DNA from 3 places in the Sphingobium sp. BHU LFT2 genome. Region 2 is predicted to be linked to each of the others. Evidence: riboswitches for the same ligand, from Rfam matches in the RefSeq annotation. Region 2 holds a riboswitch; each other region holds the start of a gene.
The links. Region 2 has a riboswitch for cobalamin ahead of JQK15_RS18325 (TonB-dependent receptor). Riboswitches for the same ligand answer to the same signal wherever they lie in the genome.
Positions count from the first base shown of each region.

Region 1: another riboswitch for cobalamin. It lies ahead of JQK15_RS05295 (TonB-dependent receptor plug domain-containing protein); the one in region 2 lies ahead of JQK15_RS18325 (TonB-dependent receptor).
Region 3: another riboswitch for cobalamin. It lies ahead of JQK15_RS02530 (TonB-dependent receptor plug domain-containing protein); the one in region 2 lies ahead of JQK15_RS18325 (TonB-dependent receptor).

Region 1 is NZ_JAFCGW010000001.1:1,057,618-1,061,774, forward strand. It holds gene JQK15_RS05295 (TonB-dependent receptor plug domain-containing protein) at 1-1,826, opposite strand, end outside; cobalamin riboswitch at 1,963-2,155, opposite strand; gene JQK15_RS05300 (ABC transporter substrate-binding protein) at 2,222-3,082, shown strand; gene JQK15_RS05305 (acyl-CoA thioesterase) at 3,095-3,493, opposite strand; gene JQK15_RS05310 (S9 family peptidase) at 3,493-4,157, opposite strand, start outside.
Region 2 is NZ_JAFCGW010000011.1:10,396-14,552, forward strand. It holds gene JQK15_RS18315 (FecR family protein) at 1-481, opposite strand, end outside; gene JQK15_RS18320 (RNA polymerase sigma factor) at 590-1,168, opposite strand; cobalamin riboswitch at 1,311-1,552, shown strand; gene JQK15_RS18325 (TonB-dependent receptor) at 1,741-3,876, shown strand; gene JQK15_RS18330 (iron transporter) at 3,879-4,157, shown strand, end outside; gene JQK15_RS18335 (PepSY-associated TM helix domain-containing protein) at 4,157-4,157, shown strand, end outside.
Region 3 is NZ_JAFCGW010000001.1:513,538-517,694, forward strand. It holds gene JQK15_RS02525 (FecCD family ABC transporter permease) at 1-413, opposite strand, end outside; gene JQK15_RS02530 (TonB-dependent receptor plug domain-containing protein) at 400-2,256, opposite strand; cobalamin riboswitch at 2,428-2,669, opposite strand; gene JQK15_RS02535 (threonine ammonia-lyase) at 2,809-3,816, shown strand; gene dapF (diaminopimelate epimerase) at 3,857-4,157, shown strand, end outside.

The sequences.
Region 1 (4,157 bases), on a different contig from region 2:
TCGGCGCGCAAGTCGACCAATGTATAATCGTCCAGCCGGGTGGTGTTGGCCGCATTGTCATAGCTGTGGCCGGACCAGCGCAGCGCCGCGCCGGTGGTGAGGCCGAAGGGCCAGGCATAGCTGATCGAACCATTGGCGCTGTTGCGCGGCCGGCGCGGCAGCCAATTGCCTTCGTTCGCAGTGTCCTCCGAACGATCCTCCGCCACGGTCCAGCTATAATTGCCGTCAATGGTCAGCCCCTTGACCGGCTCGACCGCCACCTGCGCCTCTATCCCATGCGCCTTGGCGCGCGCGACATTGAGATAATAGCCATAACGGCGGGTGGTGGTGCCGGGCGTGAAGCAGAGCGGATCGGTCGAACTGGAGGAACAGCTATTATAGATGATCTGGTCGGTCGTGGTCCGATCAAACCAGGTCGCACCCAGTCGCAGTTTCTCGCCAAAGAAACGCTGCTCCGCGCCCGCTTCCCAGCCATGGGCGCGTTCGGGATCGAGCGCCTGATTCCCATATTCGGAAAAGAGCTGATAGAGGGTCGGCGCCTTGAACCCCTCGCCATAGCTGGCGCGCAGCACCGTCCCGGTCGGCAGCGCCCAGACGCCACCGGCGGAAAAGAGGGTCCGGCCGCCATAGCGGTTATGATCGTCGTAGCGCAGCCCGCCGGTCAGGGTCAGGCCCGTAATCGGCTGGGCATTGAGCTGGCCATAGACGCTGGTGATCTCCGCCTTGCCGCGGGCCGGGTCGGGAATCGGCACCGAAAGCGACGCCGAAGGCGACACGCTGCGGAAGCGGCTATTCTCATTCTCCACCCCGAACAGCGCGGTCCAGCCGTCGGCGATCGCGAAGCTACCCTGATATTCCAGCCGCTGGTTGCGCCCCGCCGCGTCGAACGTCTGCTTGCGCGGGTTGCGCGGGTCGTAATTGTCGCGATCGGTGTCGGTATAGCCATAGCCGAAACGGTTGCGGAAGCGGCCGTCGAGCAGTGCGACGTTAAGGCCGGCATAGCCGACAAATTCGCGATTGGTGCCATAGGCGGGGCTGTCCGCGCTGGTGGCGTCGAAATCGACCTTACCATCGGAATAATAGCCGCGCAGATCGGCGCTGATCCCGTCCGCCAGCGCAACCTCTACCCGGCCGGTGACGCTGCGGTTGGTATAGCCGTCCTTCTCCTTGCCGCCAAAGGCCGGGCTGATCGCGGAAATACCGTCGGTGGTGAAGCTCTGGCCGCCGATCCGCCAGCTGACCGGGCCGGTCTTGCCGCCCAGCGCCGCGCGGGCGCTGACCGTGTCGCGCGATCCCGCTTCGATGTCGAAACTCCCCTCCAGCGCCTTTTCGGGCATGGCGGTCACGATATTAACGACGCCGCCGATCGCCTGGCTGCCCCACAGGGTCGACTGGGGGCCGCGCAGCACTTCGATCCGCGAGGCGTCGCCGACCAGCAGATTGGCGAAATTATAGCCGCCGCCGGCCGAGGAGGGATCGTTGAGCTTCACCCCGTCGATCACAACCACGGTCTGGTCGGATTCCGCGCCGCGGATGCGCAGCGATGTCGCCGTGCCATAGCCGCCGTTGCGCGACATGCTGACGCCGGGCGTGCGCAGCAGCAATTCGGTGACGCCCAGATCCTGCGCCCGGTCGATCGCCGCCTTGTCGAGCACGGTGACGGAAGACGACACTTGATCGGCCGGCGTGGCGATGCGGGTAGCGGTGACGAGGATCGAGGATGCCCCGGCATCGGCGGCCGCATCGGGCGGCGGCGCCTGCTGCGCCTCTTCGGCGAAGGCGGTGGTAGAGAGAAGGAAAGAACAGAAAGTCAGATATTTGAACATGCAGGCCCCCGGACGAGGGACCGCATCCCAGGGACGATATCGGTGCCCGGCCGGGCGCGACATGGTCCCCGCAATTTGCGGTCCACCTGTCGCCACGCGGGTTCACCCCCGTCCGCTCGGCACACCCTGTCCGCGCGAAGGACGACCGCGACGGGCAGGTCTCCTGGCTCGCGGGTCATCGCTGATTCATGCCGCCTTCTCAGAACCTTGTGGTCCCAATGGCATGTGGCACAAAGGCTCGCCGCTCACAGTTGCAGGGGCAGCCGGGGTCTTGAACCCCATTCCCTTTTCATCCCCGTTGCCGGGGAACCTGTCGCAGTCCGGGCGATAGGCGAGCCCGACTGGAGCGTCAATCTTCCTTGCCTGGCGGAGCGCGCCGGCTAAGGGAGGTGGCCATGCGGATATTTGCGTCCATCGGCCCCGGCAAGGGAATGATCGCCCTGATGATCGCCCTGATCGGCGGCGCTACATTATGGGCGGCTACCGCTCGCCAGCCTGCCAATGCAAGCAAACGTCCGCAACGGATCGTGTCGCTCAACCTGTGCGCCGACCAGTTGCTGGTCGCGCTGGCCGATCGCGACCAGATTGCCGGGCTGACCCATAATGCCGGCGATCGGCAGATGTCGGCGGTGGCTGCCGTAACGAAGGGCCTGCCCATCCTCGATGGATCGGCCGAGCAGATTTTGGCAACCAATCCCGATCTGGTGATCGGCATGCCGGCGCGGCGCAATCCGGCGATCGCGATCCTCAAGGCCCAGCATTATCCCGCCGTCGACCTCAAAAGCGCGGACAGCTATGCCGATATCGTCGCGTCGATCCGCACCGTGGCGCAGGCCATTGGCCATACCGACCGGGGCGAAGCAATGATCGCGCGGATGGACCGGGATCTGGCCGCCCTGCCCCGCGCCCCCAAACAGAAGATCGCGGCCTATTATCAGCGGCGCGGCTACATGACCGGCACCGGCACGCTGGTCGACGACCTGATGACGCGGGCGGGGCTGCGCAACCTGGCCGCCGACCTTGGCAAGCCGGCGATCGCGCAGGTCAGCCTGGAGGAGATGGTCGCCGCCCGGCCCGACTATCTGATCGTCGAGAGCGCCACCGACCGGATCACCGACCAGGGCACCGAAATGCTGCACCATCCCGTGCTGCGCGACATAGCGCGCATCAGCCTGCCCCAGGCCTGGACCGTGTGCGGCGGACCGGCCTATGTGCAGGCGGCACGCGCCCTCTCCCAGGCCGTCAGCGCCCGCTGAAGCTGGGCCGGCTCAGCCCTCGATGAAGTTGGCGGCTACCTCGGCCGGCACCCGCATCAGCCGGCCGCTTTCCTTGTCGATCATCGCCCAGGTGGATTTCGCCGACACCTTCACCTTGCCGTCCGGTCCGGTGAACTCGATCAGCCGGTCGAACCGCGCGCCGCGCGGCCCTTCCGGTATCCAGGTGCGGCCCGATACGACATCGCCCTCGGTCACGTTGCCGCGATAATCGACCTCATGCCGGGTCACGACCCAGATATAGGCGTCGACATGGGCCGGGTCGGCATCGGTCATCCAATGTTCGACCGACAATTGCTCCATCCACTGCACCCACACCGCATTGTTCACATGGCCCAGCACATCGATATGCTCGGGCCGCGCGGTGAACTGCTTGGTGAAGCTCGACGCCATCAGCCTTCCACTCCCAGCTGCCACAGGATGAACGCAAATTCCTCGGCGGTCTCGTGCAGGCTCTCGAACCGGCCCGACTTGCCACCATGGCCCGCGCCCATATTGGTCTTGAGCAGCAGGATATTCTTGTCGGTCTTGGTGGCGCGCAGCTTTGCCACCCATTTGGCCGGCTCCCAATAGGTGACGCGCGGATCGTTCAGCCCGGCAGTCACCATCAGCGGCGGATAATGTTGCGCGGTGACATGGGTGTAAGGGTCATAGGACTGGATGGTGCGGAATGCGGCCTCATCCTCGATCGGATTGCCCCATTCGGGCCATTCGCCCGGCGTCAGTGGCAGCGTTTCGTCCAGCATGGTGTTGAGCACATCGACGAACGGCACATGCGCCACCACCGCGCCCCACAGGTCGGGGTCGGAGTTGATGACCGCGCCCATCAGCTCGCCGCCGGCCGATCCGCCCGAAATGCTGATCCTGCCCCTGGCAGAATAGCCAAGATCGATCAGCCCCTTCGCAACATCGACGAAATCGGTGAAGGTGTTGGTGCGCTTGTCGAGCTTGCCGTCCAGATACCATTGCTGGCCCATATCGTCGCCGCCGCGAATATGGGCGATGGCAAAGGCAAAGCCGCGATCCAGCAGCGACAGGCGGCTGGTCGAGAAACCCG
Region 2 (4,157 bases):
TCAGCACATGCACGATCCGGCGATCCGGCTGGTAATCGATGGATATGGCGCTGTCGGTATTGAGCTGGACCTGCGATCCATCGGCAAGGGTCATGGTGCGCTGTTCGCCCGTCGCCGTCATCGCATCGGACCGCAGCGCTGTCGGCCAGTCCCCGATCGCGCCCGCGACAAGAAGGGCGACGCTGGCCGCGACGGCCGGCGCAGTCCATTTTCTTTTGCCTTCCGGTCGGCCGACCGGCGGATAGCCCGGCAATGGCGGCTCGCTGAGCCTGCGCTGCGTCACTTCCGAACGAATGGCCGGATGCCCCATGAAGCGCCACGCCGCACGGGCCTTCTCAAAGGCCGGCGGGTGACGGGGATCGCTGCCCAGCCATTGTTCCAGAGCCGCAATGCCATCATCGGTCAGGCCGGCATCCTGTTCGACCGCCCAGCGCGTCGCGGCATCCTCGATCGGATCCGGAGCATCGTCGTCAGCGCCCATAATGCATTCCGATCGCTTCTCCCGCCTCAACCATGGAAATTTCACACTTTCCATAATCATTGACGTTCGAAAGCGGCATCCGGACACTCCGCAAGCCAACAAATCGCCTCATTCACTTTCCCCTAGTCGGGTCATGCAATGCTGCAAAGCCTGCTGGAGATGTCGGACGACCATGCTGCGGGAAATCCCGATCCGATGCGCAATGTCGTCCAGAGTAAGCTCGTCAAATTTGCGCAGGATGAAGATTTCTCTGGTTCGCGCGGGGAGTTCGTCGATGGCGGCCATCGTCACGGCCAGACGCTGGCGATCGGACAGTTCGGTATCGGCTCCAACCATGTCGGCCGGGATTTCCTCGGGGAGCGTATCGGCGGCGTGGAACAGGGCAGCATATCTGCCGTCCGCCCTGATGCGATCCTTCGCAAGATTGGCGGCCAGCCTGAACAGATAGGCCCGCTTGTTCAGGATTGGCGGATCATCCTCGATACGCTGCACCCTGAACCAGAGGCTTTGCGTGACGTCCTCCGCTGCCGGCCGATCGCGCAATATGCTTTCGACAAGTCGCAGGAGCGACGTGCGCTCTTGCAGGAGCAGGCGCGTAAGGGCGGCGGCGTTGTTGAGCATCGCTATCTGCCGCCGCATTACGTGCATTGATAATCGTTCGCAACAACTCATGTGCCGCTTGTTCATGACTGCTAACGGGGCGGTGTGTTCAGCACCTGAGCGTCAGGGACAGCCGCATACCGGCCGTCCAGGCATGACCAAATTCCACGTTCTACGAATTTCTTGCTATCCTGTTCGATAGCCCATAGTTCCCAGCCCGTCCCCTACCGGGGGACAAGATCGCGTTGGTGCTTCGAAAGAGGCTTAAAAGGGAACGCGGTGGAGGGGTACTGCCCCTGAAGCCGAGGCTGTCCCTGCAACTGTAAGCGGATAGCGCGATGCATATCTCGGCAGGCCAAGGATGCCTGTCGCAGCCACTGGGCCGGACGCTAACTCCTGCGAGGCCTGGGAAGGCCGTGCATCGTGCAATGACCCGTGAGCCAGGAGACCTGCCAGCGTCCGGTCGCTCTTGCCTTGGTCCAGGGGATGGCCGCGGCACGGTGTATTCCGTCTGAGCGACGAACTTGCGGCCAGGCCGCAACGGTGGGTTCCGCCGGTCGCTCGTTTGCGCCCGGTCTCCACCGCTGCGCCCGTGCGAGGAGACGTCCTCCTGCGCGGGAACCTGTCCGTTCGACTGGAAAACGCAACGGGGGTTACACATGAATACACGATCGCTTCTTTCCGGCCTGATCCGTTCCGGCGCATCATGTTGCGCACTGGCGGCAAGTGTCACCGCAACGCATGCTCAGGAGACCGCCGACGCCGCGCCCGGTGGCACGGAGAACATCGTCGTCACGGCGCGCAAGGCCGGCGTCCTGCAACTTGGCCAGCAGGCCGATGCCTCCAGCCGCCTTGGCCTGACGCCTATGCAGACGCCCGCAAGCGTCGATGTCATCACCAAGGAGATGATCCGCAGTCTTGGTGACCGCACGGTCGTTGCGGCGGCGGCGCGCGCGCCGGGCCTGATCAACAATTCCTCGGCATTCGCCTATTCCCTGAGTTCGCGCGGGTTCACCGGCTACACCTCGGTGATGCAGCTCTATGACGGCATGCGGGTCTATACGACGACCACGCAGACCTTCCCCGCCGATCCCTGGATGGCCGAGCGCATCGAGGTGCTGCGCGGCGCAGCGTCCGTGCTCTATGGCGAAGGCGGCATCGGCGGCGCCATCAACGTTGTGCGCAAAAAGCCCAACACCGAAGAGTTCGAAGGTGAACTACGCCTCAGCGGCGGCTCTTTCGATACATATGCAGCGGCCGGCGGGATCGGCGGGCCAATCGGGGACAAGCTGTCCTACCGCGTGGATCTCAGCTACAACCGGTCGGACGGCTGGATGGAGCGCGGACGCTCCCGTAGTCTCGCCCTGTCGGCCGCGCTGCGCTACCAGGCCAATGACGATCTAGTGCTGACCCTGACGCATGACCGCGCCGATCTCGATCCGACGATCTGGTATGGTACGCCGCTGCGGGATGGCAAGCTGGTCCGCGATATCCGCAAGAAGAACTACAATATCGCCGACCGCTCGTTGCGCTTCGACGACGCCTGGACCCAGGCCAAGGCGGAATGGACGCCGGCGGACGGCGTGGCGATCACCAACGTCGCGTACTATCTCACCGGTTTCAAGCACTGGCGCAATGCGGAGGGCTATGCCTGGTCCGGCGATCAGATCCGCCGGTCGAGCTATCTGGAAATCTTCTACAAGACCAAGCAGTGGGGCGACCGCTTCAACGCTGTGTTCGACCACACATTGCTGGGCATGAACCACCGCCTAAGCCTGGGCGGAGAGTATAACAGCGGATCGCTGCTGCGTACCGACAGTTCGCCCAATTCCCGCTCCGATCTGGTGGATCCCTACGACTACGCGCCCGGCACGTTTCTGGATGGCGCCTTCGGCACACGCTACAAGTACAAGACCAATGTACAGCAATGGGCGCTGTTCGGCGAAAGCCGCCTCTCGCTGTCGGATCGACTGTCGCTGGTGACGGGCCTGCGCTACGATCGCCCGAAGACCGAGCGCCATGATGCGCTCGATCCGAGCGCCAACTACACCGCGCGCTATCCCAGTACCAGTTGGCGTGCGGGGCTGGTCTACAATCCCACGGACACGATCTCGCTTTACGCGCAATATTCCGCGGCCGCCGATCCGGTGACGGCGTTCCTCACCGCTACGCTGGCACAGACGAGCTTCGATGTATCGACCGGGCGGCAATGGGAAGCGGGTGCCAAGGCGACCTTTCTCGACGGGCGCGGCGAATTCACGCTGTCGGGCTATCGCATCGTCAAGAAGAAGATCCTGACACGCTCCGCCAATGATCCCACGGTGTCTGTGCAGGTCGGCCAGCAATCGTCGTACGGCGTCGAGGCATCGTTCGGACTGGCCGTGACCAGGACATTCAGCATCCTGACCAACGGAACGATCCTGAACGCGCAATATGACGACTTCGACGAACTGATCGGCACGGCGCTTGTCAGCCGCAACGGCAACATGCCGATCGGGGTTGCCGAAAAGGCAGCCAATCTGTGGCTTTCTTGGCGGCCGGTGCAACCGCTGCACCTCGACACCGGCCTGCGCTATGTCGGCAAACGCTATTCGGACGCCGCCAATACCCGTCGCATTCCGGCCTATACGCTCGTCGATGCTTCGGCCCGCTACGACCTGGGCAAGAAGACGAGCGTGACGCTCAACCTGCGCAATGTCTTCGACCGGATCTACGTCCAGAACAGCTATTCCACCTCGCAGTGGGTGCTGGGTGAGCCGCGCAGCGTCGCGGTGACGTTCGAGCAGCGGTTCTGATCGTGCCGGCGAGGCAGGAGCCGGGCTGGCGCACCATCGCGCCGCGCGTGCTGGCATCGACGGTCGGCACCTATGGTCTGTGTTATGCGTGGATTTGCGCGGCGGTACGCCTGCTGCCGATGGATGCGGTTGACGCCAACATCCTTGCGACCTGCCTCGCCTTCATATTGTTCGTTGCGGTGATCCTTCGCGCCTTCGCGGTGCGCAGCGTCACGCGGATCTGGGGCGAACTGCTGGTGGGCACGGCCCTCCCCTTCGCCCTGATGCTGGGGGTCGCCAGA
Region 3 (4,157 bases), on a different contig from region 2:
AGGAACAGCGCGCCGATCGCCGCCAGCGCGGTGACGATCGCCAGCAGCGGCAACGCCATCGGGTGCAGTTCGGACAGGCCGAAATAAAGCGCGATCACCGCCCCCAGCGCCGCCGCATTGGACACGCCCAGCACGGCGGGTTCGGCCAGCGGATTACGCAGATAGCCCTGCAATGCCGCACCCGACAGGCCCAGCATGGCGCCGACCAGCAGGCCGATCGCCATGCGCGGCAGGCGCAGGTCGATGACGATCGCGCGCGCCACCATGTCGCCACCGCCCGCCAGCACCGCCAAGATGCGCGCCGGCGCGATCGTCACCGATCCCAGCGCGACCGACGCGATGCCCGCGACCAGCAGCAGGGCGATCAGCCCCGGCAGCAACAGGGGATGCCGCCGCTCCTTAGAAGCGGACACGCACGCCGCCATAGGCCGACCGGCCATAGGTGCCATAGCCATAGGCCGTGGCGTAATCCGCATCGAACAGATTGTCGATCCGGCCATAGACTTCCAGATGGTCGCCCACGGGGAAGGACGCGCGCAGCCCGGCCAGCGCATAGCCGTCGAGCCGGCGCGTGTTGGCCGTGTCGTCATAGCTGTCGCCAACCATGGTCAGGGTCGCGCCGGTCGACAGGCCGAAGGCCCAGAGATAGTCGGCCGACACACTCACCGCATTGGCGGCGCGGCGCGGCAGGCGATTGCCGTCGGTGGCCCCGCCCGACCGGTCGCGCGCATCGACATAGCTGTAGGACGCCGCCACCGTCAGCGCCTCGACCGGCTTCAGCGTCAGCGTCGCTTCCACGCCCTTGGCGCGGGTCCGGTCCAGATTGCCATAGATGTAGGTCGCATAGTCATAGTTGATCTGGTTGCGGGTATCGCGTCGGAAGGCGGTCAGCGACAGCACCGCCTTGTCCCCGTCCAGGCTCTGGTCGAAGCCGATATCATAGCTTTTCGACCGCTCCGGCCGCAGCGCGCTGTTGCCGCTATAGGTGTCGTAAAGCTGATAGAGCGACGGCGCCTTGAACCCCTCGCCATAGGAAAGGCGGATATTGGTCGCGCCGGCGTTCGGCGTGTAATTGGCGTTGGCGCCAAAGGTGGTCGCGCCGCCGAACTGGCTATGATCGTCATGGCGCAACCCGCCGGTGACGGCGAGGCCGGTGAGCGGCTTCACCACCGCCAGCGCATAGACGCTGTCGATATTCGCCTTCGCGCTCGCTATGTCGCCAAAGCCGAAATACTCATAGTCCGGCCGCTCATGCTCATAGCCGAAGATCAGCTTGGCCTGATCCACCGGGGCATAGACACCCTCATATTCGAAGCGCAGATTGGTGCCCGAATAGCCATAGTCCGGGTCGGTGCCGCGCACGAAATAATAGTCGCGATCGTTGCGCATCCAGGTGACGGCGGCACGGTTGGTCAGCTTGCCGTCGAGCAGCGCCAGATTGATCCCGGCATAGCCGACATATTGGTCCAGCTTGCTGACGTCGCTGCTGTCGGCCGGCGCGCCGAAGAAGCTGTCATAGTCGAGATCGGCATGGATATAGTAACCGCGCAGGTCGAGGCTCAGCGTGTCGGAAAAGGCGATCTTCAGCTTGGCGTTGGTGGCGATATTCTCATAGCCATCCTTCTCCACGCCGCCAAACGACCGGCCGACCGAGGAAATGCCGTCGGTGTTGAAATAGGCGACGCCCAACCCGCCCGACACCGCGCCGCGCGTGCCCGACACATCGGCCTTGGCGTTCAGCGTATCGCTATAGCCATAATCGGCCGAGGCGTTAACCTCGAAACCCTCGCTGGGCGCGCCGGTCATCACATTGACCACGCCGCCGATCGCCTGGCTGCCATAGACCACCGAGTTGGAGCCGCGCAGCACTTCGATCCGGCGGATATTGCCGGTCAGCAGATGGCCGAAATCATAGCCGTCGCCGATGCCGCTCGGGTCGTTGACCTTGACCCCGTCGATCAGCACCAGCGTCTGGGTCGTCTCCGCGCCGCGCAGCGACACGCCGGTCACGCCGCCGGTGGAGCCGTTGCGGCTGAAGCGGACGCCCGGCGTGGTGGCGAGCAGTTCGACGACATCGACCGCCTGGCGCGTTCTGATCGTGTCGGCATCGATCACCGTGATCGCCTGGCCGACCTCGTCGCGCGGCTGCGCAATGCCCGAAGCGGTGACGACGATATCGTCATCCTGTGCCAGATCCTGGGCCAGTGCCGGCGTAGCGGCCAGCAGCGCGATCAGCGAAATCCCCAACATCTTCATTTTATCGTCCCCCGGCGTCCGTCGATTTGGAACCGGGGCGTCCGCACAAGCGGTCGCTGCGTGAGGATCGGGAAGACGCCAGCACCCCGCCCCACGCATCGATGCGGCCCCGGCCGCCATGGGCGTCGCTCGACGGAAACACCGCGCCATGGCCATCCCCTGGGCCAGGGCAAGAGCGACCAGACGCCGGCAGGTCTCCTGGCTCGCGGGTCAGGGCAGCGATGCGCCAGCCTTCCCGGACCTGTCGGTCCAGTGGCCGGTTCCGGCCCTCCCCTTTTGAAGAGCTTGGGAACCCTGCGCATCGCGCTCACCGCTTACAGTTGCAGGGACAGCCGCGGATTTGGAAGGGCTGCGCCCCCCGCACCGCATTCCCGTTTTCAGCCCTTGCGGGCACCGGCGCGATCATGCGCGTCCGGGGCTTTGGATCACCCCGGCGCGCGGCCCCCATAAGCCAAAGCACAAGCCCTGCCAAGCGGGCCAGGATCGCCCCGGCGGATCGTTGCGCGGCGCCGGCGGGCGGCTATGCAGAGGCCTCTGACCCAAGGAGCCGACATGTCCGATTCGCCAGATCTATCCTTGATGGCCATCACTGCCGCCGACGTCGCCGATGCCGCGCGGCTGATCGCGCCGGCGGCGGTCCGCACCCCGCTGATCGAGAATGCCGCGCTCAACGATTTGTGCGGCCGGCGCGTGCTGGTGAAGTTCGAGGGCGCCCAGCATAGCGGATCGTTCAAGTTCCGTGGCGCCTATAACCGCCTCGCCCGGCTGAACGATGCGGAACGGGCGGCGGGCGTCGTCGCCTGGTCCTCGGGCAATCATGCCCAGGGCGTCGCCTTTGCCGCCCGCCTGCTCGGCATTCCCGCCACGATCGTGATGCCGGCCGATGCCCCGGCGATCAAGACCGCCAACACCCGCGCGCTCGGCGCAGAGGTCGTTCCCTATGACCGCTTCACCCAGAGCCGCGAGGAAATCGCCACCGCCCTGGCCACCGAACGCGGCGCGACGCTGGTTCCCTCCTTCGACGATCCCTTCATCATCGCCGGCCAGGGCACGATCGGCCTCGAAATACTCGACCAGGCCCAGGCCGCCGGCGCCGACCTCGCACAGATTCTCGTCTGCTGCGGTGGCGGTGGGCTGGTCGCGGGCACGGCCACGGCGATCAAGACCGCCCGCCCGGACATCAGCGTCTATGCGGTCGAGCCTGCCGGTTTCGAAGATACCGCCCGCTCGCTCGCCAGCGGCGTGCGCGAAAGTGTCTCGCCCGACGCGCGCAGCATCTGCGACGCCCTGCTGGCGCCCAGCCCCGGCGCGCTGACCTTCCCGATCAACCATGCCCTGCTGGCCGGCGGCCTGGTCGTCAGCGACGATCAGGTGCGCGACGCGATGCGCTTCGCCTTCACCACGCTCAAGCTGGTGGTCGAACCGGGCGGCGCGGTCGCCCTCGCCGCCATGCTCGCCGGCCTCGCCCCGCCCACCGACGGCGCCACCGCCCTCGTCATCTCCGGCGCCAATGTCGATCCGGCCGCCTATGCCGCGATCATCGGCGGCCAAGACGCCTGACCGCTGGTCTTTTGCCCCGTCCCGCACTAAATGCGGCGCCATGATGAGCCGCTTTTCCAAGATGCATGGTCTGGGCAATGATTTCGTCGTGATCGACGCGCGCCAGGCGCCGGTCGCGATGACGGAAGCGCGCGCCCGCGCCATTGCCGATCGCCATGCCGGCATCGGCTGCGACCAGCTGATCGTCATCGGCGATGCGGAGGCCGGCGATCAGGCCGACGTGTCGATGCTGATCTTCAATTCCGACGGTTCGGAAGTGGAAGCCTGTGGCAATGCCACCCGCTGCGTGCCGCTGTTCGTTGGCAAGGATGTGCTGATCCGGACCAGGGCCGGGCTGCTCG